Regions from separate parts of the Kitasatospora sp. NPDC093102 genome, predicted to be linked through region 2. Evidence: riboswitches for the same ligand, from Rfam matches in the RefSeq annotation. Region 2 holds a riboswitch; each other region holds the start of a gene.
The links. A riboswitch is a leader RNA that binds a small molecule or an ion and turns the genes downstream of it on or off. The one in region 2 is predicted to bind S-adenosylmethionine.

Region 1 (10,364 bases), on a different contig from region 2:
AGAGGTCACCCGAGAGCACGAGCAGCGCCTTCGGGACCACCTCAGCAGGACCGCGTGGGGAGACGGCGCCGACGCCACGGACGGTGACGACACCGGTGACGACACCGGCGACGGCGACGGAACGGACGGGAAGCCCGCCGGTAAGCCCCGCACCGGGAGCCCGAAGCAGTGAGGGTCAGCGCGGCGCCGGGCCCCCGTCCTCCAGCGGGCGGGGAAGCAGCTCCCGCGCGCTCGTCACCTCCGGATGCGGCCGCAGCCCGGACCTGACCCGGTCCGACAGGTGCGGGCTGGTCACCAGCCAGCCCAGCGCCTCGACCAGCGCCTGGCGCGCGGGCCTCGGCCGGTAGCCGAGGTCCGCCGCCTTGTCGTGCCGGTACCAGTAGAAACGCCCCATCGTCCGGGCCTCCGCCCGGGTGGTCGCCGGGGCCCGTGCGGTCAGCACCGCGCGGATCTCCCCCAGCGTCGCCGCCAGGTACGCACCCGTGTGACTGGCGGTGGCCCACGGTCCACGGGTGCCGCACAGCTCGGAGACGGTCTGGTGGATGGTCCGCCAGGCCCAGTTCTCGCCGCCGAGCAGGTAGCGCTCCCCGGGCACGCCCCGCTCGGCGAGCAGCACGTGGCCGGCCGCGACGTCCCGGACGGAGACGATGTTGCAGCCGCCCGGATAGGTGGTGCGCAGCGGATCGGCCAGGTACCGGGTGATCAGCGCGTTGCTGGGCACCAGCCGCCAGTCGGGGCCGCCGACCACGATGGTCGGGCAGGCCGCCACCACCTCCAGGCCGAGGTCGGTGCCCAGGGCGAAGGCCGTCCGTTCCTGCTCCAGTTTGGTGACGAAGTAGTCCGGCAGGTACTCCTCTCCGGGCAGCCACTGCTCGTCCCGGGCCACCGGTCCGCCCGACGATCCGCAGGTGATGGACGACGAGGTCAGCACCACCCGCCGGACCCCCGCCTGCGCCGCCGCCCGCAGCACCTCGCAGGTGCCCTCCACGTTGGCCCTGGCCAGTTCCTCCCGGCTGGTGTCCCAGTAGGCGAACAGGGCGGCGCAGTGGAACACCGTGTCGCAGCCCTCGAACGCCGGCGGCAGGCTGAGCGGGTCGCGCAGGTCGGCGTTGACCAGGGGCACGTCCAGGCCGTGCAGCGGCCGCAGGTCGCTGCTGCGGCGCACCAGCGCCCGCACCTCCTGGCCGGCGTCGTGCAGCGTACGCACCACCTGGGACCCGACGAGCCCGCTGGCACCGGTCACGCACGCCCTCACAGGGCCCGCCTCGACCGCCGGTCCCGGGCCGCGGCCTCGCGCAGTCCCTGCCAGAAGCCGGCCACCGCCGGGCGCAGCGACTCGCGGAACTCCTCCAGCAGGGGGGAGCGGGTCGGGAGGTCGCCGGGCGCGACGTGCCAGAAGCCGTCCGGCCCCAGCCGTCCCGGCGGTGTCGGCACGGTCAGGGCCTGCGAGGCGACGGTGCGCAGCATCCGGGCGGCCTCGGTCAGCCGCTGGGTGGGCAGCTCGGCGGCCTCCAGGTCGTCGGACTCCTCCCAGGGCCGGCCGATCCGGTAGGGGCGCCCCTCGTACTGCGCCTCGAAGTTGTCGAGGGTGCGGATGAAGAAGCGCTGGTAGGAGTCCTGCACCAGCGGGTCCCTGAGTTTGGGCCGGGTGTCGGGGCGGATCACCTGCCAGGTCAGCGGGAGGGTGAAGCGCTGGCGCACCCGGATCACGATCCGGGTGCGGCCGCCGCCGTCCGCCGGGAGGAAGGTCACCGAGCCGTCGTCGTACTCGGCGGACCCGTTCGGGCTGCGGACGGTCCGCCAGGAGATCCGCTGCCGCTGTTCCCCGTAGTCCACCGACTCCAGCTTGCAGACGTCGATGGGCGGACCGCCGTAGTACGAGAGGTAGTTCGGCTGTGCCAGGTACAGGTTGCGTTCGATCTGGCGGGTGGGCCGCCCCTGGGCGTCGCGGGACACCACGTGGACCCGTCCGCCGAGGTAGTCGGTCATGTAGCTGATGGACCGGCTGATGTCGACCCGCCGGACGAACTCCCGGTACGGCGCGTTGACGGTGCGTTCGCAGCCGAACAGGATCGAGTGGCCCACATGCTGCCACCGCATCTGCCAGGCGTCCGCGGGCAGCGCGTCGATCACCGTCTCCAGTGGCCGCAGGAGGTCGGTGATCCGGTCGTAGTCCTCGTGGGTGTAGGCGTCCGGGTCGACCGCGAGGGAGACGTCCCGGCGCCGGAGGCCGTCCTTGGCGTTCCCGGTCCGCCAGGCGCGGACGGTGGAGGAGGCCGACGCCGCCGCGCCGACCACCGTGCACAGGGCGGCGGCGGCGGCCGGGTTCGCGTCCGCGGCGCGGATCAGCGAGGTGAGGAGCCGGGAGAGCCGGGCGAGGGCCGGGTCGGTGACCTCGGCCGTGCCCGGGGCCACGTGCCAGGCGGCGACGCTGAACAGCCGGTGGGCCCGCCCGTCGGGAGCGAGTCGGCGCACCGCCTCGACCAGCGATCTCGGCGGGTTGCGCCAGCCCTGGTAGGGCGTCAGGTCGCCGTCGATCCGGTAGGCGTCCGGCAGGCCCCGGTCGCTGAGCACCCGCGCGTTGAGCGGCGACGAGACGGGGTCGACGCCCATGAGCAGCGCGCCGACCAGGTCCGCCAGCGCGCCGTCCGGTGCGGCGATCACCGTATCCGTCCGCAGGGGCCTGCCGACGTGCGATCCGGCGCACCCGTGGCTGCTCACCACGGCGTCGATGAGGTGGAAGTCCGGCGGGTGGGAGCGCAGCAGGTCCACGACGACTTCGGCGCCGTCCCGTCGGGCGCGGTAGTGGTGGTGCTTGTCGTCCTGCGGGAGCACGCCGAACAGGTTGGCCAGGCACAGGGCGTAGCCGAACTCCGGGTGGGTGCTGTTCTTCGCGATGTTGATCCGGAAGCCCGCGTCCAGCCACCTGCGCGCCAGGCCGCTGCCGTGCAGCACGGAGGAGTCGGGGAACCCGGCCGGCCCGACCTCCTCCGACAGGTCCACGACGCGGTAGGCGTTGCCCTGCGGGGTGCGCCCGCCGTAGCCGAGTCGGCGGCAGGCTTCGGGGAGCCCGGGGCCGGCCAGCCAGGTGTCCGGGCCGCAGCGGGCGGCTCCGACGGTGGCGTCGCGGTAGCCGCGGTCGTGCAGCAGGTCGATCAGGTGCTCCACCAGGGCGGCGCTGACCGCGGTCGCCGGATCGCCGTACGCGGAGGTGCCCGGTGTCAACAGCACCGCGACCGTCCCCGGGTCGCCGTGCGCCCGTTCGGCGAGCCGCTCCCAGAGCCCGGCCCGGGCGACCGCCTCCGCCAGCAGGTCGGCGGCGGAGAGCGGCCGGACCCGGGTGGAGCGGGCCACGGCGGCGACGACGGTCACATCTCCCCCAACGCCGGCGGACGGTGTTCCTGCGTGCGGTCGAACCGTCGCCGATTCGCCGGAAAGCATCCCCAAGAGGTTTGAAGGGATGCTACTGGCCGGGGGTCGGATGCCGGCCCGGGACACGCGCTCGTGTCCCGGGCCGGCCGTCGCCGGCGGACGGCGTGCGCGCGGCGGGAAACCGAACAGACCGGGGCACAGTCGGACCGAATCGGGCGGGATGGGACGATACCTGCCATGCCAAGCACGTCTCTCCTGGTCAGGGGCACCGAAGCCCCGCCCGACCCGCTCCGCCGTCTGCTGCTCGAACTGGGCGAAGCCCTGCTGGGCGGTGGCCTGCCCGTCCATGACGTCGAGGAGGAACTCCGCGGACTGGGACGGTCGATGGGGGCTCCGGACGTGCGGGTCGCCGCGCTGACCAACGGGCTGTTCGTCGCCCTGGGGGCGGACGAGGCCACCCGGTTCCAGCCGGTCGGCGCCGCCCTGCGGTTCGAGCAGACGGCCGACGTCCTCCACCTGGTGCACCGGCTGCGGGCGGGCGAGCTCGACGGGCCACGGGCGCTCGCCGAGCTGGAGGGGATCCGGCGGGCACCGGCCCGCCGGCCCGCGTGGGTGGCGGACCTGGGGGCGCTGCCGGTCGGGGTGGGGGTCTGCCTCTTCCTGCAGCCGGCGGCGGCGAACGTGCTGGCGGCCGGGCTCGGCTCGCTGATCGTCGTGGGGCTGACCGTGCTCGCCCGGCGGCTGCCGTACCTGCGGCCGCTGCTGCCCGTCACGGCCGGGTTCCTGGTCGCGCTGCTGGTCCTCCTGCTCGCCCGGGCCTCGCTGCTGGACGGTCCGCTGCGGACCATCGTGGCCACGCTGGCGATCCTGCTGCCGGGCGGGCTGCTCGTCACCGGGCTGTCGGAGATCGCCGCGGGTGCGGCCAGCGCGGGTACGGCCCGGCTGGTGTCCGGCGCGGTGCAGTTGGCGCTGTTCCTCGCCGGGGTGGCCGCGGCCGCGACCGCGGCCGGCATGCCGGCCGCCGCGCTGGCCAACGTGCAGGTGGCCAAGCCCAGCTGGTGGGTGATCGCCCTGGGGCTGGCGCTCGCGGTCGCGGGGGTGGTGGTCAACGTCCACACCCCGCCCTCGGCCGTGCCGTGGATCGTCGTGGTGATCGCGGCGAGCGTCACGGTCCAGGTGGTGGTGGGGTCGGCGCACGGCGCGGCGATCGGCGGCCTGGCCGGCGCGGTCACCGCCGCGGCCACGGCCACGCTGGTGCACTGGCTGCCGGGCGGTCCGCTCTGGCAGGTGCTCTACCTCCCGGCGTTCTGGATCGTGGTGCCGGGCTCCTTCGGTCTGCTGAACACCGCACAGATCGAGGTCGGCAACGGCGCGCAGTCCGTGCTGACAGCCGTGTCGGCGGTGTTCGGGGTGTCGATCGGCACCCTGATCGGCGCGGTGATCAGCCGGATACCCCGCCCCTCCCGCACCGTCCTGCTGCCCCGGGCCTGAGCCCGGGGCAGCGGAGGTGCGCCCCGAGAGGGCGGGTCGGTCACGGGTGGCGCAGGGCCTCGGTGAGACGGTGGGCCGCCTCGACGACGGCCTGGGCGAGGTGGGCGCCGGGGTGGCGGGTGAGCCGTTCGATCGGTCCGGAGACCGAGACGGCGGCCACGACCCGGTTGGACTGGCCGCGGACCGGCGCGGAGACGGACGCGACCCCGAGCTCGCGCTCGCCGACGGACTGGGCCCAGCCGCGGCGCCGTACGCCACTCAGGGCAGTGGCGGTGAACCGGGCGCCCTGCAGCCCGCGGTGGAGGCGCTCGGGCTCCTCCCAGGCCAGCAGGACCTGGGCGGCGGAGCCGACCTTCATGGGGAGGGTGATCCCCACCGGAACCGTGTCGCGCAGGCCGGTGAGACGTTCGGCGGCGGCCACGCAGATCCGGACCTCGCCCTGCCGGCGGTAGAGCTGGGCACTCTCGCCGGTGACGTCCCGGAGCTGGGTGAGGACCGATCCGGCCGCGGCCAGCAGCCGGTCCTCGCCGGCGGCCGCCGAGAGCTCGCCGAGCCGGGGGCCGAGCATGAACCGGCCCTGCATGTCCCTGGTGACCAGGCGGTGGTGCTCAAGGGCGACGGCCAGCCGGTAGGCGGTGGGCCGCGCCATGCCGGTGGCGGCGACGAGGCCGCCCAGGGTGGCGGGACCGGCCTCCAGGATGCCGAGGATCGAGGTGACCTTGTCGAGCACGCCGACGCCGCTCGTGTTCTCCATGGGTGGGGTACTCCAGTCTCAAGGCCCGGGAGCAGCGGGTGGGCGCTGCTCACGGCGGCTCCTGGCGGGGAGCCGGGGGTGGTCAGCGAGGACGGGCCGCAGAAGTCGGCCGATTGCCTGCGCCGGGCACGAGACGGGTACGCGAAAGCGCCGGGGCGGGAAGCGCCCGGGCGAAGGACAGCACAGAGAGCACCGTGTCTCCTCATCTTTCCCGCGCCACAGTGGCGACAGGCCGGAGTTGGCACTGATCCCGGACGGCACGGCGCGTACTTCGGACGCCGGGTCGACCGGGGAGTTGCCGGGGCTTCGTAGGGCCGGTCCCTCCACCCCTCTGGATGATTCGCCAGGAACCATACAAGATTCCCCGGGCCGGCCGCCAAGCCCCCCACCCACGCCTGCGGTCGCTCAGCGGTGGCGCGGCTCCGACAGGCCGGTGCACCGGGCCGGGTCCGGGCTGCCGGGGGCGGTCTCGTCCCAGGCTCGCAGGGCGGCGAGGGCGGCGGTGCGTTCGGGCGCCGTCGGCCGGGTGCCCTCCGGGCCGAGCAGGTAGTCGGCGACCGGGGTGAGCAGCAGGGTGGCGGCGCCGGCCGGCAGCAGCAGGGCCTCGTCCCAGCGGTGCCGGATGACGGTGCGGCGCAACAGGGTGCCGTGGCGGGGCCGGAGCGGGTGGGCGAGGGTCCGGCGGCGGCGGAGTTCGGGCGCGACCTCGGCTTCCAGGACGGTGCGCACGTCCCGCAGGGAGCCCAGCGACACGTGCTCGGCGGCGAGGTCGAGGAGGGCCGCGGCCTCCGGGGCGAGCCGGTAGGCGGCGACCACCGCGGCGGTCTCGACGGGTTCGAAGGGCTGCCCGGCGAGGTGGGCCACGTCGATCACGTCGCCCGCGAGGAAGGCGCGCCCGAGCCCCTCCTCGGCGAGGGCGATCAGGCACTCCACGTGGTCGTCGGCGGCCAGGTAGGGGCGGACCGGGACGGTGGCGAGGTCGCCGGTGAGCGCGGCGGTCGCGACCCGTACCTGGTACCACGGGTCGAGCAGCGGGTCCTCGGCCGGCCAGCGCAGGGTGACGGTGGTGTGCCGGGGCCGCTCGCCGAGCAGGGTGACCTCCACGGACTCCACCGGGTGGTCGGTGACCAGCCGGTTGACCGCCTGCCAGAGCGTGGCCTCGGTGGGGCTGACGAGACTGAGCCCGCCCAGCGGCCGGGGCAGGTCGGGCGGGTAGTAGCCGGCCAGTGGCAGGTCGCGGATCGGGCGGACCCCGGTGGCGTCGGCGAGCTCGCGGGCGATCCCGGCGTAACAGTCGGCCCGGTCGCGGGCGCGCCGCAGCTCGGCCCGGGCGTGCTCGCCCATCCGGACGCCGTCCCGGGCGAGCGCGGCGAGCACCAGGTACGGGAGGTGGCGCTCGCCGCGGGCACGGTGGAGCAGTTCGACCGGTCCGGCGACCGGGTCGACGTCGAGCAGCCGGTGGAGCAGGTCGGTGTTCATGGGCGTCCGCCTCCGTGAGCCGTGGTGGTCGCCCGGACGGCGGCCGGGCGGCCGGGGACGTGGCGGGTCCGACGGTTGGTGCCGGGCCGACTGCGGGCGCCACACCACCGATTGTGGTGACGGCCGATCAACACCGGATCACCGCCGGGTCGACGATCCCTCGACATCCCACCGGGTGCCGTGGGTTGATAGGGGCTCATCAATTCGGGGGGCGGCACGTGCGCGGGCGGGGGCGAGCACATGAGGCGGGCAGGTGCAGGAATGGATGATTTCCGGTTCTCGGTCCTGGGTCTGATGCGGGCGCAGCGCGGCGTGACCGTGCTGAAGGTGGGCAGCCCCCAGCAGCAGGCCATGCTGGCGGTGCTGCTGCTCCGGCCCGGCCACGGTGCGAGCGCCACCGATCTGATCGACGCCCTGTGGGGTGAGGAGCCGCCGGGCACCGCGATGACGACGGTGCGCACCTACGCCTGGCGGTGGCGCAAGGTCCTGCACGGCGAGGAGCCGGACGCGCCGGCCGTGCTGACCTCGGTCGGGGACGGCTACCGGCTGGTGCTGCCCAAGCACGCGGTGGACGCGGCGCAGGCGGAGGAGCTGGCCGCGCAGGCCGAGCGCACGGCGGCCGCCGGAGAGCCGCAGCAGGCGCGCGACCTGCTGAACCAGGCGCTGGAGTTGTGGCAGGGCGAGCCGCTGGCCGGCATCCCCGGTCCGTTCGCGCAGCGGCAGCGCCAGCGGCTCCAGGAACTGCGGCTGACCCTGCTGGAGGAGCGGATCGCCCTGGACCTGGCGCTGGGGCGCTACTCCCGGTGCATTCCGGAGCTGACCTCGCTGACCACCGAGCACCCGCTGCACGAACGGGCGTACGGGCTGCTGATGCGCGCGCTGTACCAGGCCGGGCGGCAGGCGGACGCGCTGGCGGTGTTCCGGGGCGCGCGCCAGCTGTTCCTGGCCGAACTGGGGGTGGCGCCCGGGGCGGAGCTGGACCTGCTGCACCAGCGCATCCTGGAGGGCGACCCGTCGCTCGCCGCTCCGACGCCGTCCGTCGCGCTCCTCGCCGGCAGTGCGGAGCCGGCCGTGCCCGGGGTCGAGTCGCCGGACCCGCCCGCCGGACCCGCGGTGCCGGACGTGCCCGCCACCGTCCCGGCCGGGGCCGCCGCACCGACCCCGAGACCGGCCCAGCTTCCGCCCGACGCGGCCGACTTCACCGGCCGGACGGTGCTGGTGGAGCGGCTGGGCGGGGCCCTCGGCACGCCGGGCCAGCAGGCGCTGGTGATCGCGACCGTGGTCGGCATGGGCGGGGTCGGCAAGACCGCGCTGGCCCTGCACGTCGCCCACCGGGTCCGCGAGGCCTACCCGGACGGGCAGCTCTACGTCGACCTGCGGGGCGCCGACGCCACTCCGGCCGATCCGGAGGCGGTGCTCAGCGGCTTCCTGGTCGCGCTCGGCGTGCCGGCCGACGCGGTGCCGGACGGGCTGGACGCCCGCTCGGCGCTGTTCCGCTCGGTGGTGGACGGCCGGCGGCTGCTGCTGGTGCTCGACAACGTCCACGACACCGCGCAGATCAGACCGCTGCTGCCGGGCGCGGTCGGCTGCGCCGTCCTCACCACCAGCCGCACCCGGCTGTCCGGCCTGCCCGCGACCGTCCAGGCCGACCTCGGCGTCTTCGAACCCGAGGAGGCGCTCGAACTGCTGGGCCGCACCATCGGCGCCGAGCGGCTGGCCGCCGAGGCGGAGGCCGCCCGGGAGCTGCTGCTCGTCTGCGGCCACCTCCCGCTCGCGGTCCGGATCGTGGCGGCCAGGCTGGCCGCCCGGCCGAGCTGGACGGTGCAGACGCTGGGCCGCCGGCTGGCGGTCGAGCGCCGGCGGATCGACGAGCTGCGCATCGGCGACCTGGAGGTGGCGGCCGCCTTCGAGCTGAGCTACCGCCAGTTGACGCCCGCCCAGGCCCGGGCGTTCCGGCTGGCCGCCTCGGTGGACGGCCCGGACCTCGGGCTGCAGGCCGCGGCCGCCCTGCTGGACCTGGACGAGTACGACGCCGAGGACCTGCTGGAGGCCCTGGTGGACGTGGCGATGATGGAGTCGCCCTTCCCCGGCCGCTACCGCTTCCACGACCTGTTGCGCGCGTTCGCCCGGCGCCGTCCGGACGATCCCGGCGCGGCCGTGGCGGCCCGCGACCGGATGCTGGACCACCTGCTGGCCACCGCGTGCACGGCCTTCCAGCACGCCGTCCCCGGGGATCCGGCGGCCGGGGCGCTCGGGCCGGCCCGCAGCGCGGGCGTCCCCCTGGACGGCCCGGACGGGGCGCGGGCCTGGGCCGAGGCGGAGGGCTCCGGGGCGATCGCGCTGGCCGCGCAGGTGGCGGGCTGGACGGTCACGGACGACGACGCCACCGCACCGTCGGCTCCGGCCGAAGGGGCGGCACCGGAGCCGCTGCGCGCCGCGATCGACCTGCTGATCGCGCTCACCCCGTTCCTCCTCGCCCCGCCCAGCCGCCGGCTGGCCACCACCGCGGAGGCCCTGGCCTCGGCCGCGGTCCGACGCGCCGACCACCGGGCAGCTGGTCGGGCGCACTTCCTGCGCGGCAACGTCGCGCTGGCCGCCACCCGGCTGGAGGAGGCGGAGGCGGCCTCCCGGCTGGCGGTGGCCGCCTCCCGCTCGGCGGGCGACACGGTGATCCTGCGCCAGGCCCTGAACGACCTCGGCCTGGTCTGCCAGTTCCTCAGCCGCTACGACGAGGCCGTCGAGCACTACGACGAGGCGCTGGCGCTGGCCCGCGAACTCGGCCACCGCTCCGGGGCGCTGGTGACGACGGTCAACGCCGCGCTGGCCCGGGTGCGCAGCGGGCGGGCCGCCGAGGCGGTACCGATCTGCCACGAGGTGCTGGCCGAGCTGCGGACCCGGCACGACGATCCGGGCCGGGCGTACACGCTGTACGTGCTGGGGCTGGCGCTGCACGGGCTGGAGCGGCACGAGGAGGCGGTCACCTGGTTCGGCGAGTGCCTGGCGGTGGCCTCGGCGGCCGGTCTGCGGGCCCGGGCCGCGCACGCCCGCTACCGGATGGCGGACAGTCTGCGGTCGCTGGGCCGGACGAACAAGGCGCTGGAGCACGCCGGGCAGGCGCTGGAGCTGTGCGAGGAGCTGGGTGCCGAGCGGGACCAGGGCCACGCGCTGGTGGTGCTGGGCCGGACGCTGGCCGACCTCGGGCGCGAGGCCGAGGCGTACGGCCGGCTGCGGGAGGCCCATCGGATCTTCGTCCGGCTGGGGCTGCCGG
Region 2 (10,364 bases):
TGCGGGGGCGGGCGCGGACCGGGGTGCGAGGGGCGGGGGCGGGGGTTTTGTTGCGCATTGTGCAATGACTCCGAGCACTTCGATAACTACTGGGGCGAGCCCGGTCGGTGGTGTGGACCAGTGCTCGGCGGGTTTGGCAGTGTTGCGCCTCCCCCGCCGGATTCCCCCGTTCCGGCCGGCATTCACCCCCGTTCATCCCCGTTCATCCCCCCGAAGGCGGTACCCGCGTTGAACAGGCGCGTCCACGTTCCCACCCGTGTGCTCGGCGGTGCGCTGGCCGGAGCACTGGTCCTCACCGCGGCCAGTGCCTGCGGCGGGCAGGACGACGGGCCGGTCACCCTCAAGCTGGTCGCGGCGGACTACGGGGAGAGCCCCGAGACCAACTCCCAGCACTACTGGGACGCGGTCGCCAGGGCCTTCGAGGCGGCCAACCCCGGGATCAGGGTCAGCGTCGAGGTGGACAGCTGGACCGAGATCGGCAAGAAGGTCGAGGACATGATCGCGGCCGGCAAGTCGCCGGACCTGCTCCAGACCGGCGGCTTCGCGGACCAGGTCGCGGCGGACCGGCTGTACCCGGCGTCCGACGTGCTCTCGGTGGATACCCAGGCCAAGTTCCTGGAGAACTTCGCGCACGCCGGGCAGGTGCTCGGGACGCAGTACGGGATTCCGTTCGTGTCCTCGTCGCGTGTCCTCTTCTACAACAAGGCGGTGTTCCGGCAGGCCGGGATCACGCAGCCGCCGGCCACCTGGGCCGAGCTGCGGCAGGACGCGGAGAAGATCAAGGCCAAGGTGCCGGGGGTGACCCCGTACGGGCTGCCGCTGGGGCCGGAGGAGGCGCCGGCCGAGTCGATGCTCTGGACGCTGAGCGGTGGCGGCAGCATCTCCGACGACGTCGGCAACTACACCATCGACAGCGCCCAGAACCAGGCGACCTTCGGCTGGCTGAAGACCAATCTGGTGAGCACCGGGCTGACGTACCCGGACCCGGGCACGATGAACCGCACCCCGGTGTTCCAGGACTTCGCCGCGGGGAAGGTCGCGATGCTGAACGGGCATCCGACGCTGCTGCGGATGGCGGCCGCCGGGAAGATCGACTTCGGGACGGCGCCGATCCCGAAGAAGGACGGGGTGGGGCGGACCGGGAGCCTCGGGGTCGCGGACTGGATGATGGCGTTCAAGGCGAACGGGCACAAGAACGAGATCAAGAAGTTCCTGTCGTTCGTCTACGACAAGGACAACCAGCTGAAGTTCGACGAGCAGTACAACCTCCTGCCGGTCACTCAGGACGCGTTCGGCCGGATGTCGTCGGACCCGAAGCACGAGGACCTCAAGCAGTTCGCGGTCGGGCTGACCAACGCGAGCTTCTACCCGTTCGGGGACCCGGCCTGGGGCGAGGTCAGCAACCGGATCAAGGCCGGGATCGGACGGGCGGTCACGGGGGATCCGAAGCAGGTGCTCGGGGGGTTGCAGGACGCGGCGGTGAAGGAGGCGGCGGCGGTCCGTAAGTAGGACCGGGCCGGGGCCGGGGCCTGGGGTGGGCCTCAGCCCCGGCGGGGTGTCGATCGCCGGTCAGGGGAGCGTGATGGCGTAGGCCTTGCGGAGGGTCTCGTGGACCGTCCAGGTGGTGCGGTCGCCCTCGCGCAGGACCGCGCAGTCGCCGGGGCCGACCTCCAGGGTCGGGCCGCCCTCGATCTCGATGGTGGCCCGGCCGCTGAGCACCACGAACATCTCGTCGGCCTCGACGTCGGTGACCACGCCGGGGGTGATCTGCCAGAGGCCGCGCAGGTGGCGGCCGTCGGCGGACTCGGACAGCACCTTGCCGGTGACCTCGGGGGTGCCGGAGACGATCTGGGAAGGGTCGAGCGGGTCGGGGTCGAGGTCGGCGGTGGGGATGTGCAGGGCGAAGCTGGGCGTGGTCATGGGGGTGACGTTAGTGGGGGTGGGGGCACGGTGGGGCGAGCAGTGTGTGTCGGGGTCACGCGGGAGAATGACACTCCGTAGCGGTGGACGGAGGTGCTTCCGGTGGGCGAGCTGAGTGAGCGGGACCGGGCGGTGCTGGCGCTGGAGGGGCGGCAGTGGCGTACGTCGGGGGCCAAGGAGCGGGCGATCCGGGAGGAGCTGGGGATCTCCTCCACGCGGTACTACCAGGTGCTGAACGCCTTGCTGGACCGGGAGGAGGCGTTGGCGCACGCGCCGGTTCTGGTGAATCGGTTGCGGCGCGTGCGGGAGGCCCGGCGGGCGGCTCGTTGACGGGGGCTCCCGGGAGGGTGGGTGCCGGGGGCCCCGGCGTGGCGGGTGCGGAGGGGGATGCTCCGGGGTAGGGGCTTCGGTATGGGCTTTGAAGAGATGTTCGTGCCGGGGACCGAGGCGGGGCGGGACGGGGTGCGGGCCATCCTGGCGGCGCCCGGGGATGCCGTGATCGGGCTGGACTTCGACGGGACGTTGGCGCCGATCGTGGCGGATCCGGGGCAGGCGAGGGCGCATCCGGGGGTGGTGGGGGTGTTGCGGCGGCTGGCGTCGGCGGTGGGGGCCGTGGTGGTGGTGACGGGGCGGCCGGCCGGGTTGGCGGTGGAGTACGGGGGGTTCGCGGGGCTGCCGGGGGTGGTGGTGCTGGGGCACTACGGGGCCGAGCGGTGGGAGGACGGGGAGCTTTCGGCGCCGGAGGTGCATCCGGGCGTCGCTCGGGTGCGGGCGGCGTTGCCGGGGGTGCTGGAACGGGTGGGGGCGCCCGAGGGGACGTGGGTGGAGGACAAGGGGCGGTCGGTGGCCGTGCACACCCGGCGGACGGCGGCGCCGGAGGAGGCGTTGGAGCTGCTGCGGGCGCCGGTGGGGGAGCTGGCGGCCGAGTACGGGTTGGTGGTGGAGCCCGGGCGGCTGGTGCTGGAGCTGCGGCCGCCGGGGGTGGACAAGGGGGCGGCGCTGACCGGGTTCCTGCGGGAGCGGGGGGCTCGTTCGGTGCTCTACGCGGGGGACGATCTGGGGGATGTGGCGGCCTTCGCCGCGGTGGAGAAGCTGCGTGGCGAGGGCGTGGCCGGGGTGCTGGTGTGCGCCGGCGCGGTGGGGGACGCGCCGGTGCGGGACCTGGCGGACCGGGCGGACCTGGTGGTCGTCGGGCCGGAGGGTGTGGTGGAGCTGCTGGGGGCCTTGGGGGAGGCGCTCACAGCGCGTTGAGCTGGTCCAGGAACCACTGCTGCGGCGGGAGCGCGGTGGCCGCCGCGGTCAGGCGCTTGGTGCGGTCGGCGCGCTCCTCCGGGCTCATGGTGAGGCCGGCGTGCAGGGCGTCGGCGGTGGCGATGACGTCGTAGGGGTTGACGGTGAGGGCGTCGTCCTTGAGTTCGGCGTGGGCGCCGGCCTCGCGGGAGAGGACGAGTGCGCAGCCGTGGTCGGAGACCACGGGGACTTCCTTGGCGACCAGGTTCATGCCGTCGCGGATGGGGTTGACCAGGGCGACGTCGGCCAGGCGGTAGGCGGCGAGGGAACGCGGGAAGTCGTCGTCGACGTGCAGGATCAGCGGCTGCCAGGTGGGGGTGGCGAACTCGCCGTTGACGGCGGCCGCGAGGTCCTGGACGGCCGCGGTGTAGTTCCGGTACTCGGCCAGGTCGGTGCGGGACGGGTAGGCGAAGGCGATGTGCACCACCCGGTCGTGCCACTCGGGGCGGGTGCGGAGCAGGTGCTGGTAGGCCTGGAGGCCGCGGACGATGTTCTTGCTCAGCTCGGTGCGGTCGACCCGGACGATGGTGCGGCGGTCGCCGACGGCCTCGCGGAGGGCGGCGAGGCGTTCGTCGACGTCGGGGCGGTGGGCGCGCTCGCGCAGGAAGTCGGCGTCGGCGCCGAGGGCGTGGACGCCCAGGTCTGTGGTGCGCCCGTCGAAGGTGACGGTGAGCGCGTCGTGGTCGACGCTCGCCCCGAGGAGGTCCTCGCAGCAGGCGGCGAAGGCGCGGGCCCAGCGGTCGGTCAGGAAACCGGCCCGGTCTGCGCCCAGGATGCCGGTGAGGACGGCCCGGGCGACGTCGTCGGGCAGCAGCCGGTAGTACTCGGGCGGGGCCCAGGGGGTGTGCGAGAAGTGGCCGATCCGCAGATCGGGACGGGCTTCGCGGAGCAGGGCCGGGGCCAGGGAGAGGTGGTAATCCTGGATGAGGACGGCGGCGTTCGGGGCGGCTTCGGCGGCCAGGGCTTCGGCGAAGGCCTCGTTGTAGGCCTGGTAGGAGGCCCATTCGGTGCGGAAGCCGGCGTCGAAGGCGGGTGCGGTGGGGGTCGCGTAGAGCAGGTGGTGGACGAACCAGAGGGTGGAGTTGGCGACGCCGTTGTAGGCGCGGGCGAAGGTCTGCGGGTCTATGTCCAGCATCCGTACGGCCTGGCCGCCGACCTCGTGGCCGGCCAGGTCCAGGCGGCCGTGGGGCGCCCCGGCGGCGGCCCTGCGGTCGGAGTCGTTGAGGGCTGCGCAGACCCAGACGGCGTTCGGGTCCTCGATGGCGGAGAGGCCGGAGACCAGGCCACCGCCGCCGCGGCGCAGGGTCAGCGTGCCGTCGTCGGCGGTGCTGAACGACACCGGTCCCCGGTTGGAGGCCACCAGGACGGGGGCGGTGCCGGCCTGGCCTGAACGTTTGGTCGATGAATCGGCCATGAGTCCTCTTCTGGGTCTGCCCGTTCACCCGTTGGGGTGGATTCCGAGCCTACGGCGGAGCGGTGCGCGGCGCAGCCGTACAGTCGGAGACCTGCGATACGCAGCGGTCAGGGCCTGGCCGTCATGAGGGTCTGACGGGCCGGGGTGAGAAGCCCCCGCGTTCGCATGGGGGAGGAGTCGCGAGGCTCCGCAGGGGTCGAGTGGGAAGCCCCCTCGTCGAGAGGGGGAGGAGTCACGGTTGGGATGTTGCCGGTTGGCGGACATCGCAAACCAACCGCCGGGATAACCGGCGAAATCGCAGCGGCCGCACTGCTCGGGGCCGTCACCCGTCGGTGCGGCGCTTCACGTATTCGGGAACGGTGTGCATCGGGGGGCGTTCCCGGGCCGTCACCGGGTGGGTGTGGGCGGTGAAGGCGCGGGTCTCCGGGTCCCGGGTGAACTGGGTGAGGTGGGGGTGGACGAGGTCGGCTGAGGCCTTGAGGCGGTGGGTGCGGTCGAGGCGTTCCAGGGCGGTCCGGTAGATGGTGGCGGCCATCCGGCCGAGGGCCTGGCCGTCCTGGTGGCGGTGGTGCCGGACGCCGACGTCCACTTGGGCGAGGGCGTCCAGGCCGACCAGTTCCAGGGCGTCGACCAGCAGTCCGAGTTCGACGCCGTAGCCGGTGGGGAAGGGCAGCCGTTCGAGCAGGGAGCGGCGGGCCGCGTACTCGCCGCCGAGGGGCTGGACGAAGCCGGCGAGTTCCGGCCAGTGGAGGTTGAGCAGGGGGCGGGCGACGAGTTCGGTGACCCGGCCGCCGCCGGCGGGCAGGACGGCGCCCTCCGACTCCAGTGGGCGGTCGTACATGGCCTTGACCAGCTGGATGGAGTCGTCGGTCAGCAACGGTCCGACGGTGCCGGAGACGAAGGCAGGGTCGAACTCGCGCAGGTCGGCGTCGACGAAGCAGACGATGTCACCGTGGGTGACCAGCAGCGAGCGCCAGAGCACCTCGCCCTTGCCGGGGACGGCGGGCAGCCGGGGCAGGATGGCGTCGCGGTGCTCGACCCGGGCGCCGGCCTCGGCGGCGACGGCGGCGGTGGCGTCGGTGGAGCCGGAGTCCACGACGACGAGTTCGTCGACGAGCGGGAGGCGTTCCATCAGCTCGCGGCGGATGGTGCGGACGATGTCGCCGACGGTGGCCTCCTCGTCCAGGGCGGGGAGGACCACGCTGACGGTGCGGCCGGTGCGTTCCTTGGCCGCGAGGAGGGTGCGGACCGGCCGGTCGGCCGCGCTCCAGGAGCGGCGGCGCAGCCAGGACGCCACCTGCGGGAGGAGCTCGGGGGTCGGTTCGGCGGGCACGGAGGTCTCCTCGGCGGGGTGGGGTGGGACGGGTCATCTCGCTTGGCGGACGGTCCCGTTCGGGTTTGACGCCTTCGGATACAGTCTTCGTACAGCGGTCGGACCTTTGCACGCCGGGGTCGCCGTTGAGCACCACCACAATTTCACAAGCTCATCCAGAGGGACTGAGGGAACGGCCCGTTGACGTCCCGGCAACCTTCTCGCGCGGCTGTCGTCGACAGGCCCCGGCGGGACAGGTGCCAATTCCGGCCCGTGCCGCGACCGCGCCACGGGGAAGATGAGGAGAGAGGCCTCGCCGTCATGGCTATCACTGAGACGACCCCTTCCGGCGCCGCACCCGTTTCCGTCGACCTCGGCCCCGCCGCCGCGCTGTCCTGTCGGGAGTGCGGCACCCGCTTCCCGCTCGGCCCCAGCTTCGCCTGCCTGGAGTGCTTCGGCCCGCTGGAGATCGCCTACGAGTTCGGCAGTCAGGGCGCCGAGGAGCTGCGCAAGCGGATCGAGGCCGGTCCGGCCTCCATCTGGCGCTACGCGCCGCTGCTGCCGGTTCCGGCCGACGTGGCTTCGAAGCCCAACCTGAACCCGGGGTGGACCCCGCTGGTCAAGGCGGACAACCTGGGCCGGGAGCTCGGTTTCACCGCCCAGCTGCACATCAAGGACGACTCCGGCAACCCGACGCACTCGTTCAAGGACCGGGTGGTCGCGTGCGCGATCGAGGCGGCCCGGGCGTTCGGGTACACCACGCTGTCCTGCTCCTCGACCGGCAACCTGGCCGGCGCGGTGGGTGCAGCGGCGGCCCGGGCCGGGTTCCGGTCCTGCGTGTTCATTCCGCACGACCTGGAGCAGGGCAAGGTCGTCATGGCCGGGGTGTACGGCGGCGAGCTGGTCGGCATCGAGGGCAACTACGACGACGTGAACCGCTTCTGCTCGGAGCTGATCGGCGACCCGGCCGGCGAGGGCTGGGGATTCGTCAACGTGAACCTGCGGCCGTACTACGGAGAGGGTTCCAAGACGCTGGCGTACGAGATCTGCGAGCAGCTCGGCTGGCGGCTGCCGGAGCAGATCGTGATCCCGATCGCCTCGGGCTCGCAGCTGACGAAGATCGACAAGGGTCTCCAGGAGCTGATCGGGCTCGGCCTGGTCGAGGACCGGCCGTACCGGATCTTCGGCGCCCAGGCCGAGGGCTGCTCGCCGGTGTCGGCCGCGTTCAAGGCCGGCCGGGACGTGATCAAGCCGGTCAAGCCGGACACCATCGCCAAGTCGCTGGCGATCGGCAACCCGGCCGACGGCCCGTACGTGCTGGACATCGCCCGCCGGACCGGTGGCGCGGTGGAGGACGTCACGGACGCCGAGGTCGTGGCGGCGATCCGGCTGCTGGCGCGGACCGAGGGCGTCTTCGCCGAGACCGCGGGCGGGGTGACCGTCGGCGTGCTGAAGAAGCTGGTCGAGACCGGGCAGCTGGACCCGTCCAAGGAGACCGTCGCGATCAACACCGGCGACGGCCTGAAGACCCTGGACGCCGTCTCCGACGCCGGGATGACCGCCGTCATCCGCCCGACGCTGGACTCGTTCCGCGACGCCGGCCTCGCGTCCGTCTGAACCACCCCGACAGGCCCCGCCCCCGCAAGGAGAGTCATGAGCGCCAACGTCCGCATCCCCACCATCCTGCGCACCTACACCGGCGGCGCCGCCGAGGTGACCGCCGAGGGTGCCACCCTGGCCGAGGTCATCGCCGACCTGGAGAAGAACCACGCGGGCATCTCGGCCCGCATCCTGGACGACACCGGCAAGCTGCGCCGCTTCGTGAACGTCTACGTGAACGACGACGACGTGCGCTTCGCCGAGGGTCTGGCGACCGAGGTCGAGGACGGCGCCGGCGTCTCGATCATCCCGGCGGTGGCCGGCGGCTGCTGAGCCGTCCGGAGAACCCGCGGTCGCCCACGCGTACGGAATTCCGCTCTCCGTATGCGTGGGCGACCGCTTGCATTCCGGCGGGAATATTTCCGGGTCGAGTCGGAGTAGAGTGTGGCTCGGCTGGGAACAGGGTTTCCCTTTCGGCCCCCGCAGAGCTCGGCCCGGGGGCCCCTCGCCGATGGCGGCGGCCCGTGAAACATGTCAGGCAGATGTCAGAATTACCGCGGGGATTTGGGTAATTCGTCCGCTATGTCCGGCGTGGAATGCCGAGATTTTCCCGATTCAGCCCGTCCTGTCCGTTGACGCCACGGTGGAATTACCGGCGGCTGGCCCTGTTGCAGAGGGCTTCGGTCCGGATACATTCAGCGGCGGTCGACGCAATCACCCGCTCACCGGAAGCCGTTCGGCGCTCCGCGCGGAGGGTTGCGGCGTGCACGGCTGCGCCCAGGGGGGGTTCCCCGGGCCGGCCTTCAAACCAACCCGGGCCCGCGACCTGCGGGCACGTGAAGGGCCAGCACAGCACTAGGGGAGTTCGGAATGGCTCAGGGCACCGTCAAGTGGTTCAACGCGGAGAAGGGCTACGGCTTCATCGCGGTCGACGGTGGTGCGGACGTCTTCGTCCACTACAGCGCGATCCAGATGGACGGCTACCGCACCCTCGAGGAGGGCCAGCGGGTCGAGTTCGAGATTTCCCAGGGACAGAAGGGCCCGCAGGCGGACATGGTTCGCGCGGCGGGCTGACCCCCTTCCGACCCCAGGAGCTCGGCGCGGCCCTCGGCTGGTGACCACTCGCTTCTCGACGGGCCCGGACGACACGTGTCGTACGGGCCCGTCGGCGTTCCCGGGCGGCCCCGGCGACGGCTCGCGGGTTGTCGATTGGGCTTGCACTCGACCACCACGAGTGCTAATCATTGCGTTAGCACTCACAGCGTGAGAGTGACAGCGGACCGGGTCGGTGAGGCCCCCGGGAGCGGTAGGGGAATGGACCCCCGCACACCAGGGCCGTCCGTCGCGGGCACCCCTTGGTCCGAGCAGTCGACCGTGTCCCGGAGGACCACTTCAGATGGCCAAGATCATCGCCTTTGATGAGGAAGCTCGCCGCGGCCTTGAGCGTGGCATGAACCAGCTCGCCGACGCAGTGAAGGTCACGCTCGGCCCCAAGGGTCGCAACGTCGTGCTGGAGAAGAAGTGGGGCGCCCCCACCATCACCAACGACGGTGTCTCCATCGCCAAGGAGATCGAGCTCGAGGACCCGTACGAGAAGATCGGTGCGGAGCTCGTCAAGGAGGTCGCCAAGAAGACGGACGACGTCGCGGGTGACGGCACCACCACCGCCACCGTGCTCGCCCAGGCCCTGGTTCGCGAGGGTCTGCGCAACGTCGCCGCCGGCGCCAACCCGATGGCCCTGAAGCGCGGCATCGAGAAGGCCGTCGCGGCCGTCTCCGACCAGCTGCTCGCCCAGGCCAAGGACGTGGAGACCAAGGAGCAGATCGCCTCCACCGCCTCCATCTCCGCCGCCGACACCCAGATCGGCGAGCTGATCGCCGAGGCCATGGACAAGGTCGGCAAGGAAGGCGTCATCACCGTCGAGGAGAGCAACACCTTCGGCCTGGAGCTCGAGCTCACCGAGGGCATGCGCTTCGACAAGGGCTACATCTCCGCCTACTTCGCCACCGACCTGGAGCGCATGGAGGCGACCTTCGAGGACCCGTACATCCTCATCGCCAACTCCAAGATCGGCTCGGTCAAGGACCTGCTCCCGCTGCTGGAGAAGGTCATGCAGAGCGGCAAGCCGCTGGTCATCATCGCCGAGGACGTCGAGGGCGAGGCCCTGTCGACCCTGGTCGTGAACAAGATCCGTGGCACCTTCAAGTCCGTCGCCGTCAAGGCCCCGGGCTTCGGTGACCGCCGCAAGGCCATGCTCGGCGACATCGCCATCCTCACCGGTGGCACCGTGATCTCCGAGGAGGTCGGCCTCAAGCTGGAGAACGCCGGCATCGACCTGCTGGGCACCGCCCGCAAGGTGGTCATCACCAAGGACGAGACCACCATCGTCGACGGTGGCGGCGAGAGCGACCAGGTCCAGGGCCGCGTGAACCAGATCCGCGCCGAGATCGAGAACAGCGACTCGGACTACGACCGCGAGAAGCTCCAGGAGCGCCTCGCCAAGCTGGCCGGCGGCGTGGCCGTCATCAAGGCCGGCGCGGCCACCGAGGTGGAGCTCAAGGAGCGCAAGCACCGCATCGAGGACGCCGTCCGCAACGCCAAGGCCGCCGTCGAGGAGGGCATCGTCGCCGGTGGTGGCGTCGCCCTGCTGCAGGCCGGTGTCGCCTTCGACAAGCTGGAGCTGGACGGCGACGAGGCCACCGGTGCCAACATCGTCAAGGTCGCGCTGGAGGCCCCGATCAAGCAGATCGCGACCAACGCCGGCCTGGAGGGTGGCGTCGTGGTGGAGAAGGTGCGCAACCTCCCCGCCGGTCACGGTCTGAACGCCGC
Region 3 (10,364 bases), on a different contig from region 2:
TCCTGGTCCAGCGGGCACGGCCGCTGCCGCCCCTGTCGTCACGCTCCGTGCGTCTTGTTTCTGTATTGTCCCGTGCGGCACGGGCGGGTGCGCCGCGCACCCACCCGTCGCACCGGCGGGGATCAGCCCTGCTCGGTGGGGTCCTGGCCCCCCTCGGCGCCCGGCCGGGCCACCAGCTCGACCTGGTCCACCGCGTTGCACCAACGGCAGCGCACCGACTCGACGGTCTCGCTCAGCACCTCGGTCTCCTCGACCTTGGACTCGCCGGCCAGGTCGAAGTGGAGGAACTCGGTCACCCGCGCGGTGCGGGTCACGTCGAAGCGGGTGAGGTTGCCGCACAGGGTGCAGCGCCAGCGCGTGTCGGCAGTCAGGGCGGGGACGGTCATCGGGGGTCCTCTCGGGTGGTCCCTGCATGGGCTAGGCGCTCCCCCCGGAGCCCCGGCGTCGGCGGCGGGAGGCGGGAATGCCCGCCCCAAGCCTATTGCCTGGGGCAACCGTCGCGACCACCGGTCGCTCGAACACCCGAGCTAGTCCACCTGCCGTAAACCGCCGTGTCACCCGCGGCGCCCGGAGGGATGCTTGGCCGCATGGCGCTCGCGGCCCCCGACCACACCGCCGCCCCGGGCGGCCGCCCGGCGGCGGCGACCGTCCCGGCGGTCAGCTACGCCCTGATCGCGCTGAACACCCTGGTCTTCCTGCTCGGCCCGGCCGCCGGGCTCAACCCGCTGTACGGCACCGGCCAGGCCCAGGTCTGCGCGGAGCAGCGGTACGAGCAGCGCTGGGGTGCCGTCCCGGCCGAGGTGCTGGCCGGGCGGCCGCTGACCGCCGAACAGCTCGCCGAGGCCCACGACCCGGTCCCCGGCTGCCCGACCACCCCGACCCCGGGCAAGCACCCGGCCCTGTCCGTCCTCACCGGGCTCTTCCTGCACGCCGGCTGGCTGCACCTGCTGGGGAACCTGCTCTTCCTCCAGGTCTTCGGCCCCACCGTCGAACGGCGGCTGGGCCGGGCCCGGTACGCCGTCTTCTACCTGGCCGCCGGCAGCCTGACCACGTACGGCTTCGCACTCGCCGAGGCGCACTCGCCGAACTCCACCCGGGTGCTCATCGGCGCCTCCGGGGCGATCTCCGCCGCCCTCGGCGCCTACCTGCGCCTCCACCCCCGGGCCCGGGTGACCACCCTCGTCCCGCTGCTGCTCTTCCTGCCGCTGCGCTTCCCCTCCTGGCTGGTGCTCGGCCTCTGGTTCGCCCTCCAGTGGTGGTCGATGCACTCGGCCGGCCCGGGAGTGGCCTACCTGGTCCATGTGATCGGCTTCTCGGCCGGGTTCCTCTACGCCTGCACCGTGGTCCGCCACCCCCCGCGACGACCGGGCCGACGCCCGATACGCTGGCGGCACCCCACAAAGGAGCTCGAACTGTGATCACCGCCATCGTCCTGATCAAGACCAGTGTCGACCGCATCCCGGAGATCGCCGAGTCCATCGCCGCCATCGAGGGCGTGAGCGAGGTCTACTCGGTGACCGGGGGTTACAACCTGGTGGCGATGGTGCGGGTGCGCCGGCACGACGACCTGGCCGAGGTCATCCCGGGCCGGCTCAACAAGGTCCCGGGTGTGGCCCACACCGAGACCCAGATCGCCTTCCGCACCTACTCCCAGCACGACCTGGAAGCCGCCTTCGCCCTCGGCCTGGACGAGTAGCGATCAGCCCTCACGCCGACCCCGGTCGATCTGCGCGGTCGCGACGCAGCGCCCGCCCTCGTTGCGGTAGTTCCAGGCCGCGCCGTCCGTGACCAGCTCCCGGACGGCGGTCAGGAAGCGGTCCACGTGCTCGTCCGGCGTCCCGGCGCCGAAGCTCACCCGGATCGCGTTCAGGCTGCGCTCGCCCGGCAGGGAGGGATCGGGAGCGCCGCACGTCGATTCGACAGCCGGGGCCTCGTCCCCGAGCAGCGTGCGCACCAGCGGGTGGGCGCAGAACAGGCCGTCGCGCACCCCGATACCGTACTCGGCGGACAGCGCGGCCGAGAAGTGCGAGCTGTTCCAGCCCCGGACGACGAAGGACAGCACGCCCACCCGCGGAGAGTCCGCGCCGAACAGGTTCAGCACCTTGACCTGCGGGATCTCGGCCAGCCCGGCCGTCAGGCGGGCGATCAGCTGCTGCTCGCGGGCCTCCAGCGCGTCGAAGCCGGCCTCGGTCAGCGCCCGGCAGGCCGAGGCGATCGCGTAGGCGCCGATGACGTTCGGCGAGCCGGCCTCGTGCCGGGCCGGGCCGGTGTGCCACTGCACGGCCACCGAGCCGTCGGTCTCCCGGGCCACCGTGCGGGTCGCCCCGCCGCCGGCGAGGTACGGCTCGGCCGCGTCCAGCCAGTCCGCCCGGCCGGCCAGCACCCCGGCGCCGAACGGCGCGTAGATCTTGTGGCCGGAGAAGGCGATCCAGTCGACGTCCAGCTCGCGCACCGAGACCCGGTGGTGCGGGGCCAGCTGGGCCGCGTCCAGCACCACCCGGGCGCCGTGCCGGTGGGCGGTCCCGGTGAGCTCGGCGACGGGCCACAGCTCGCCGGTCACGTTGGAGGCGCCGGTGACGCAGAGCAGCTTGGGGCCCTCGGGCGCCTCGGCGAGCGCGGCGTCCAGCGCGGCCACCGCCTCGGCCCGCGAGCGCGGCGCCCGCAGGTAGGTCACGTCCAGTCCGGCGTGCGCCCAGGGCAGCAGCGAGGCGTGGTGCTCGGTCTCGAAGGCGAACACCCGGGTGCCGGCGGGAACGGCGGCGGCCAGCAGGTTGAGCGAGTCGGTGGTGGCCCGGGTGAAGACCACCTGATCGCCCTCGCGCAGGTCGAGGAACTCGCCGACGGTGCGGCGGCTCTGCTCGAACAGGTCGGTGGACAGCTGCGAGAGGTACCCGGCCCCGCGGTGGACGCTGCCGTAGTACGGCGCGTAGGCGGCGACGTCGTCCCACACCCGCTGGAGCGCCGGCGAGCTGGCCGCGTAGTCGAGCGCCGCGTAGCCGACCCTCTCACCGCTGGCGAGCGGGACCTCGACGTCGGCGCCGAGGACGGCGAGCGGGGCGCAGATTTCGGTGGAGACGGACATGAGGATGCACTCCTTCAGGGGTATGGGGACCCCGGGAGTGCCAGTCGTCGGGCGTCCGCGCTTGTCGCACGGACGGTTTGCCGTGGCGACCCGGTCCTCACCCAGGGCACCCCGCCACGGACGGAGGGTTGCCGGACAGCCAGCTGGGGCTTGACGCTGTCACTCATGACCTGGCGAAGACTCTAGGCCTCGTCCAGCGGGTGGTCAAACGGCCATCCAGCATCCGGACAGCACGAGAAGAGCCCGCGCCGGCGTACCGGCACGGGCTCCCCAACGGCCGCATCAGATCCGGCTGGTGGCCTCCGACCAGCGCCGCAGCAGGTCCTGCGCGGCGCCGGAGTCGATCGCCTTCGCGGCCCGCTCCATGCCGGCCGCCAGCTGCTCGGTGAGCGGTGCGTCGCCCAGGTCCAGCGCGACCAGTGCCGCCGCCGTGTTCAGCAGGACGGCGTCCCGCACCGGCCCGTGCTCCCCCGCCAGCAGCCGCCGTGCGACCTCGGCGTTGTACGAGGCGTCCGCCCCGCGCAGCGCCTCGATGCCGACCAGCTCGATGCCGACGTCCCGCGGGTCGAAGGTGCTCTCGGTGACCTCTCCGTCGCGCACCAGCCAGACCTGCGAGGTGGTGGTGATGGTCAGCTCGTCGAGCCCGTCGTCGCCGCGGAAGACCAGCGCCGTCGCGCCCCGCCGGGCCAGCACCCCGGCGATCAGCCCGGACAGCCGGGTGTCGAAGCAGCCGATGGCGTGCGCGGTGACCTTGGCCGGGTTGGTCAGCGGGCCGAGGATGTTGAAGGCGGTCGGCACCCCGAGGTCGCGCCGCGCGGTGGCCGCGTGCCGCATCGAGGGGTGGAACTTCGCCGCGAAGCAGAAGGTGAGCCCGACTTCCTCGGCCACCTCGGCGACCCGCCGGGAGGAGATGTCCAGAGCCACCCCGAGCTTCTCCAGCACGTCCGAGGAGCCGCTGGCGGAGGAGGCCGACCGGTTGCCGTGCTTGACCACCTTGGCGCCGGCGGCCGCCGCGACGATCGCCGACATGGTGGAGATGTTGACGGTCTTCGCCCGGTCCCCGCCGGTGCCGACGATGTCCACCGCCGGACCGGGGATCTCCAGCGGCTCGGCGTGCGCGTACATCGCGTCGACCAGACCGGCGATCTCCTCGACCGACTCGCCCTTGGCCCGCAGCGCGATCATGAACCCGGCCACCTGCACCGGGGACGCCTCGCCGCTCATGATCCGGTCCATCGCCCACTCGGTGGACGAGCGGTCGAGGTCGTCCCCCTTCAACAGTGCCGCCAGGAGGTCCGGCCAGGTGCGGACCACCTGCGCGGGGTCGCTACCGCCGTTCGCAGGGTTCACGTTCACCATGGCTGACTCCAGCTGTTGTCGGTTCCCCACCACAGGGGGACGTCCGTACGGATGGAGCCAGCCTATCGAGCGAAGGGGCCGCTTCTACCCCTGTATTTCCCAACTGCCTGCGCGGATTTCAGCGGACTGCCGGAGTCCGCTTCGCCAGCCGCGTCCGCAGCAGGGTGGCGACCGCCTCGGCCAGCGCCACCGGATCCACCGGGTGGGAGATGGCGGCGTCGGCCCGGCTCCAGGCGGCGAGCCAGGAGTCCTGCGGCCGCCCGATCAGCACCAGCACCGGCGGACAGCCGTAGATCTCGTCCTTGAGCTGGCGCCCGAGACCCAGCCCGCCTGCCGGAACGGCCTCGCCGTCCAGCACGCAGAGGTCCACTCCCCCTTTCTCCAGTGCCTTGAGCACCGCGGGGGTGGTCGCGCACTCCAGGTAGGACAGTTCCGGAAGATCCTCGGCGGGCCGGCGGCCGAGCGCCGTCAGCACCTGCTCGCGGGTGTTGCGGTCGTCGCTGTAGACGAGGACGGTGAGCGTCTCATCGGTCGTGTACGCCATGGGCCCTGCTCCCTCAAGTGTGATCCGGACCACGTTCGCCTGATCCGGATGCTACTCCCGATCACCCTCCGCCGAGTCCCCCTCGCGCACGTTCCTCTCCCGAGCCCCCGCGCCCCGGGCTCACCCGCCCGGAGGACGGCCCGTCACCCGACCTCGCCCAGTCCACCCGTACGGCCGACCCGAGGCCCTCTCCCCTACCTCCCGCGGCTACTCCGACCGTGCAACGACGCGCCGGGCAAGGGGGTCGCGGGCCCCTCCGAGGAACCATCAGAAAAGGGACACCCCGCTGCTCAGCCCCCGTCCGGACACCCCGTCGACCCCCAAGCGGGCATACCGCACGCACCGGACACTCCGAGGGACACCCCCCGGCGTGAAGACGGAATAAGGGACCGACATAATGTCCGTCGTGGCGACAGCAACAGCAGTAGAAACCGGGCACGCGCACGGATCGGTCAACCGGCCGAACATGGTCAGCGTCGGAACGATCGTCTGGCTCAGTTCCGAGTTGATGTTCTTCGCGGCCCTCTTCGCGATGTACTTCACGCTCCGCTCCGTCAAGGGGCCGGAGTTCTGGACCGAGAAGGCCCACGCCCTCAACGTGCCCTTCTCCTCGGTCAACACCACGATCCTGGTGCTCTCCTCGCTCACCTGCCAGCTCGGTGTGTTCGCCGCCGAGCGCGGTGACGTGAAGAAGCTCCGGGCGTGGTTCATCCTCACGTTCGCCATGGGCGCGGTCTTCATCGGCGGCCAGGTCTTCGAGTACACCGAGCTGGTCAAGAAGGACGGCCTCTCGCTGTCCTCCGACCCGTACGGCACGGTGTTCTACCTGACCACCGGCTTCCACGGGCTGCACGTGACGGGTGGTCTGATCGCCTTCCTGCTGGTCCTGGGACGGACGTACGCAGCCAAGCGCTTCACGCACGAGCAGGCCACCGCCGCGATCGTCGTGTCGTACTACTGGCACTTCGTCGACGTCGTGTGGATCGGCCTGTTCGCGACCATCTACCTGATCAAGTAACCAGCTGATCAGGTCGCTGGCCACCGGCAGCGGCCCCCGCCCTCACCGGCGACGGGCCGCTTCTGCCGGTGCCGACGCTCCCACCGACCGACCGCGCGCGCAGCCCTAGACGGGCAGCCTCGTGCCGGCCAGACCGGCCGCCGGGTGCACCCACCAGTCGACCAGATCCTGACACCGGGGTTATTCCGTGAAAAAGCTCTCCGCACGACGGCGCCACCCATTGGCGGCGCTGGTCGTCCTACTTCTCGCCCTGGCGGCAACCGGGGGGCTGTACGCCGCGTTCGCGCCCGCCGACAAGGCGCAGGCCGACGTCGCCGCGCAGTCGCTCGCGATCGATGAGGGCAAGAAGCTCTTCGCCGTGGGCTGCTCCTCCTGCCACGGCCTGAACGGCCAGGGCAGCAGTGACGGTCCGAGCCTGGTCGGCGTCGGCTCCGCTGCTGTCGACTTCCAGGTCGGCACCGGCCGCATGCCGGCCCAGCAGCCCGGCGCCCAGGTCCCGCGCAAGAAGAACATCTACTCGCAGGCCGAGATCGACCAGCTCGCCGCCTACGTCGCCTCCCTCGGTCCCGGCCCGGTGATCCCGAAGGAGGAGCAGTTCACCTCGACCAACCCCGAGGACATCTCCAAGGGTGGCGAGCTGTTCCGCACCAACTGCGCCCAGTGCCACAACTTCGCCGGCCAGGGTGGTGCCCTGACCAAGGGCAAGTACGCCCCGTCGCTCGAGGGCGTGGACGCCAAGCACATCTACGAGGCCATGCAGACCGGCCCGCAGAACATGCCGTCGTTCCCGGACACCACCATGCCCGAGGAGCAGAAGAAGCAGATCGTGGCCTTCGTCCGCCACACCACCAACGATGAGCCCAACCCCGGCGGTCTCACCCTGGGCAGCCTCGGTCCGGTGACCGAGGGTCTGTTCGGCTGGATCTTCGGCCTCGGCACGCTCATCGCGGTCGCGATCTGGGTCGCCGCCCACACCACCAAGGCCAAGAAGTCATGAGCCACGACATGTCAGAAGAGAAGCTCCCGGAGCCGCACGGCTCCGCCGGCGAGGTGGCCGACCACGGCAGCCCGTTCGCCGACCCGGGCCTGCCGGCCCACGAGCCCCGTCGCACCGACATCGACGAGCGGGCCGCCAAGCGCGCCGAGCGCCAGGTCTCGCTGATGTTCGTGATCTCGATGCTCGCCACCGTCGGCTTCATCGCCTCGTACGTGGCCATCGACCCGGACCAGATCGTCTACATCTTCCCGCTCGGTCACGTCAGCGCCCTGAACTTCGCGCTCGGCCTGACCCTGGGCGTCGCGCTGTTCATGATCGGCGCGGGCGCGGTCCACTGGGCCCGCACCCTGATGTCGGACGTCGAGATGCCGTCCGAGCGTCACCCGATCGAGGCCTCCGACGAGGTCCGCGCCGACGTCATCGAGCAGTTCAGGACCGGTGCCGCCGAGTCCGGCTTCGGTCGCCGCAAGATGATCCGCAACACCCTGATCGGCTCCATGGCGCTGGTCCCGCTCTCCGGCGTGGTCCTGCTCCGTGACCTCGGCCCGCTTCCCGAGAAGAAGCTCAAGGAGACCGGTTGGAAGGAGGCGACCGAGGCCAAGCCGCTGCAGCTCATCAACATGAACACCATGCAGCCGATGAAGCCCGAGGACATCATCGTCGGCTCGCTCACGTTCGCCATGCCGGAGGGCCTGTCCACGCACAGCGAGGACTTCCAGCAGCGGATCGCCAAGGACGCCCTGATGCTGGTCCGCATCGCGCCCGAGGACATCAAGGACGAGAAGTCCAAGGAGCTGGGCTTCGAGGGCATCCTCGCCTACTCCAAGATCTGCACCCACGTCGGCTGCCCGATCAGCCTGTACGAGCAGCAGACCCACCACGCGCTCTGCCCCTGCCACCAGTCGACCTTCGACCTGGCGGACGGCGCTCGCGTCATCTTCGGCCCGGCCGGCCACCCGCTGCCGCAGCTGAAGATCATCACTGACGAGAAGGGCAACCTGGTCGCCACCGGCGACTTCGCTGAGCCCGTCGGCCCGAGCTACTGGGAGCGTGCTCGATGAGTAGCGCGAGCAGCACCACCACCGGTGCCGCCAAGCCCTCCAGCACGCGCGCCAAGCCCGCCAACAAGTGGGAGGCCGCGGCTGACTGGACTGACGGCCGGCTGGGGATCTACTCCCTCGCCAAGGCCAACCTGCGGAAGATCTTCCCGGACCACTGGTCCTTCATGCTGGGCGAGATCTGCCTCTACACGTTCATCATCATCATCCTGACCGGTGTCTACCTGACGCTGTTCTTCAAGCCGTCGATGGCCGAGGTCGTCTACGACGGCTCGTACGTGCCGCTCAAGGGCATCCCGATGTCGGAGGCCTACGCCTCCACCGTCGACATCAGCTTCGAGGTCCGCGGCGGCCTGCTGATCCGTCAGATCCACCACTGGGCCGCCCTGGTCTTCGTGGCCGCGATGCTCGTGCACATGATGCGCGTGTTCTTCACCGGCGCGTTCCGCAAGCCGCGTGAGATCAACTGGGTCTTCGGCTTCCTGCTGCTGGTCCTGGGCATGTTCGACGGCTTCTTCGGCTACTCCCTGCCGGACGACCTGCTGTCGGGCACCGGTATCCGCTTCATGGAAGGCGCGATCCTCGCCGTCCCGCTGATCGGCACCTACGTCCAGATGTTCCTGTTCGGGGGCGAGTTCCCCGGCCACGACATCGTGCCGCGGTTCTTCACCATCCACGTGCTGCTGATCCCGGGCATCATGCTCGGCCTGCTGGTGGCGCACCTGATCCTGGTCTTCTACCACAAGCACACCCAGTGGGCGGGCCCGGGCAAGACCGAGAAGAACGTCGTCGGCATGCCGCTGATGCCGGTCTACATGGCCAAGGCCGGTGGCTTCTTCTTCCTGGTGTTCGGCCTCATCGCCGTCATCTCGGCGATCGCCACGATCAACCCGATCTGGGCGTACGGCCCGTACCGCCCGGACCAGGTCTCCACGGACGCCCAGCCCGACTGGTACATGGGCTTCTCCGAGGGTCTGATCCGTGTCATGCCGGGCTGGGAGATCAGCGTCTGGGGCGGCCACACCCTCAACCTGGGTGTCATGGTCCCGCTGGCGATCTTCCCGCTGGTCCTGGTCTCGATCGCGGCCTACCCGTTCATCGAGGGCTGGATCACCGGCGACAAGCGCGAGCACCACATCCTGGACCGCCCGCGCAACGCTCCGGTCCGCACCGCCCTGGGCGCCGCCTGGATCAGCCTCTACCTGATCCTGCTGATGGCCGGTGGCAACGACCTGTTCGCCACCCACCTGCACCTGTCGATCAACTCGGTCACCTACTTCGTCCGCGTCGGCTTCTTCGTCGTCCCGGTCGTCGTCTTCATCATCACCAAGCGCTGGTGCCTCGGTCTCCAGCGCCGTGACAAGGAGAAGGTGCTGCACGGCCGCGAGACGGGTGTCATCAAGCGCCTGCCGCACGGCGAGTTCATCGAGGTGCACGCCCAGCTCCCGCAGAAGGACCTGTACAAGCTCACCGCGCACGACCAGAACCAGCCGGTCGAGCTGCCGGCCCAGGCGGACGAGAACGGCGTGGCCCGCAAGGCCGGCGTCCTCACCCGCACCCGGGCCAAGCTCTCCCGCGGCTTCTACGGCGAGGGCAGCCAGATCCCCAAGCCGACCGCCGAGGAGCACCACGAGATCACCAGCGGCCACGGCCACCACTGATCCCGTAGGCACCGCCGCGTCACCCCGAGGGCCGCTGACCAGAGTTCTTCTGGTCGGCGGCCCTCGGGCTTTCCCGTACCCGCCCGCGCCACCAGGAGCCCCCGTGCAGCTCTCCGTCGACCCCGTCTCGGCCACTCCCCCGTACGAGCAGATCCGCTCCCAGATCGCCGAGCGGGCCCGCTCCGGCGAGCTGCCGACCGGACTGCGGCTGCCTACCGTCCGGGCCCTGGCCGAGGAGCTGGGGCTGGCCGCCGGCACCGTCGCCCGGGCCTACCGCGAGCTGGAGGCGGACGGCGTGGTGGAGACCCACGGCCGGCGCGGCACGCTGATCGCCGCCACCGGGGACGCGGCCCACCGGCTGGCGGCCGAGGCCGCCGCCGAGTACGCCGCCCGGGCGAGCCGCCTGGGCGTCTCCCACGCGGACGCCCTGGCCGCCGTGGACACCGCGCTGCGGCTGGCCTACCCGGAGGGTTAGGGCGTGTCGCCGAACTCCCGTCGTCCGCCCGGAGGGCGGGCGGGGCGGCGTTGGGGTGCGTGCATCGCAAGGCGGAGGAGGTCTGCGGTGGGGGCACCTCCCGGCCGAAGGCCGGGGGCCATTGGCGACCGACGACAACGTGGCGAGGTGCGTGCCCCGGCGTCGCCCCG

Region 1: it holds a riboswitch for S-adenosylmethionine, as region 2 does, so the genes downstream of both, AB0O11_RS25790 (IclR family transcriptional regulator) here and thrC (threonine synthase) in region 2, are expected to answer to the same signal.
Region 3: it holds a riboswitch for S-adenosylmethionine, as region 2 does, so the genes downstream of both, AB0O11_RS04750 (aminotransferase class V-fold PLP-dependent enzyme) here and thrC (threonine synthase) in region 2, are expected to answer to the same signal.

The regions. Positions count from the first base shown of each region.
Region 1 covers NZ_JBFBFA010000024.1:6,595-16,958, reverse strand. The annotation lists gene AB0O11_RS25810 (hypothetical protein) at 1-172, shown strand, start outside; gene AB0O11_RS25805 (NAD-dependent epimerase/dehydratase family protein) at 176-1,243, opposite strand; gene AB0O11_RS25800 (DUF362 domain-containing protein) at 1,252-3,372, opposite strand; gene AB0O11_RS25795 (threonine/serine exporter family protein) at 3,610-4,863, shown strand; gene AB0O11_RS25790 (IclR family transcriptional regulator) at 4,904-5,617, opposite strand; SAM riboswitch class I at 5,817-5,959, opposite strand; gene AB0O11_RS25785 (hypothetical protein) at 6,023-7,096, opposite strand; gene AB0O11_RS25780 (BTAD domain-containing putative transcriptional regulator) at 7,358-10,364, shown strand, end outside.
Region 2 covers NZ_JBFBFA010000060.1:1,254-11,617, forward strand. The annotation lists gene AB0O11_RS36060 (extracellular solute-binding protein) at 229-1,509, shown strand; gene AB0O11_RS36065 (cupin domain-containing protein) at 1,570-1,920, opposite strand; gene AB0O11_RS36070 (DUF3263 domain-containing protein) at 2,023-2,250, shown strand; gene otsB (trehalose-phosphatase) at 2,332-3,171, shown strand; gene AB0O11_RS36080 (trehalose-6-phosphate synthase) at 3,158-4,624, opposite strand; gene AB0O11_RS36085 (glucosyl-3-phosphoglycerate synthase) at 4,947-5,957, opposite strand; SAM riboswitch class I at 6,106-6,241, shown strand; gene thrC (threonine synthase) at 6,258-7,553, shown strand; gene AB0O11_RS36095 (MoaD/ThiS family protein) at 7,590-7,868, shown strand; gene AB0O11_RS36100 (cold-shock protein) at 8,406-8,609, shown strand; gene groL (chaperonin GroEL) at 8,932-10,364, shown strand, end outside.
Region 3 covers NZ_JBFBFA010000002.1:302,489-312,852, reverse strand. The annotation lists gene AB0O11_RS04765 (hypothetical protein) at 123-386, opposite strand; gene AB0O11_RS04760 (rhomboid family intramembrane serine protease) at 588-1,418, shown strand; gene AB0O11_RS04755 (Lrp/AsnC ligand binding domain-containing protein) at 1,415-1,696, shown strand; gene AB0O11_RS04750 (aminotransferase class V-fold PLP-dependent enzyme) at 1,700-3,082, opposite strand; SAM riboswitch class IV at 3,135-3,253, opposite strand; gene trpD (anthranilate phosphoribosyltransferase) at 3,365-4,441, opposite strand; gene AB0O11_RS04740 (hypothetical protein) at 4,560-4,985, opposite strand; gene AB0O11_RS04735 (heme-copper oxidase subunit III) at 5,383-6,003, shown strand; gene AB0O11_RS04730 (c-type cytochrome) at 6,191-7,000, shown strand; gene AB0O11_RS04725 (Rieske 2Fe-2S domain-containing protein) at 7,009-8,061, shown strand; gene AB0O11_RS04720 (ubiquinol-cytochrome c reductase cytochrome b subunit) at 8,058-9,719, shown strand; gene AB0O11_RS04715 (GntR family transcriptional regulator) at 9,823-10,194, shown strand.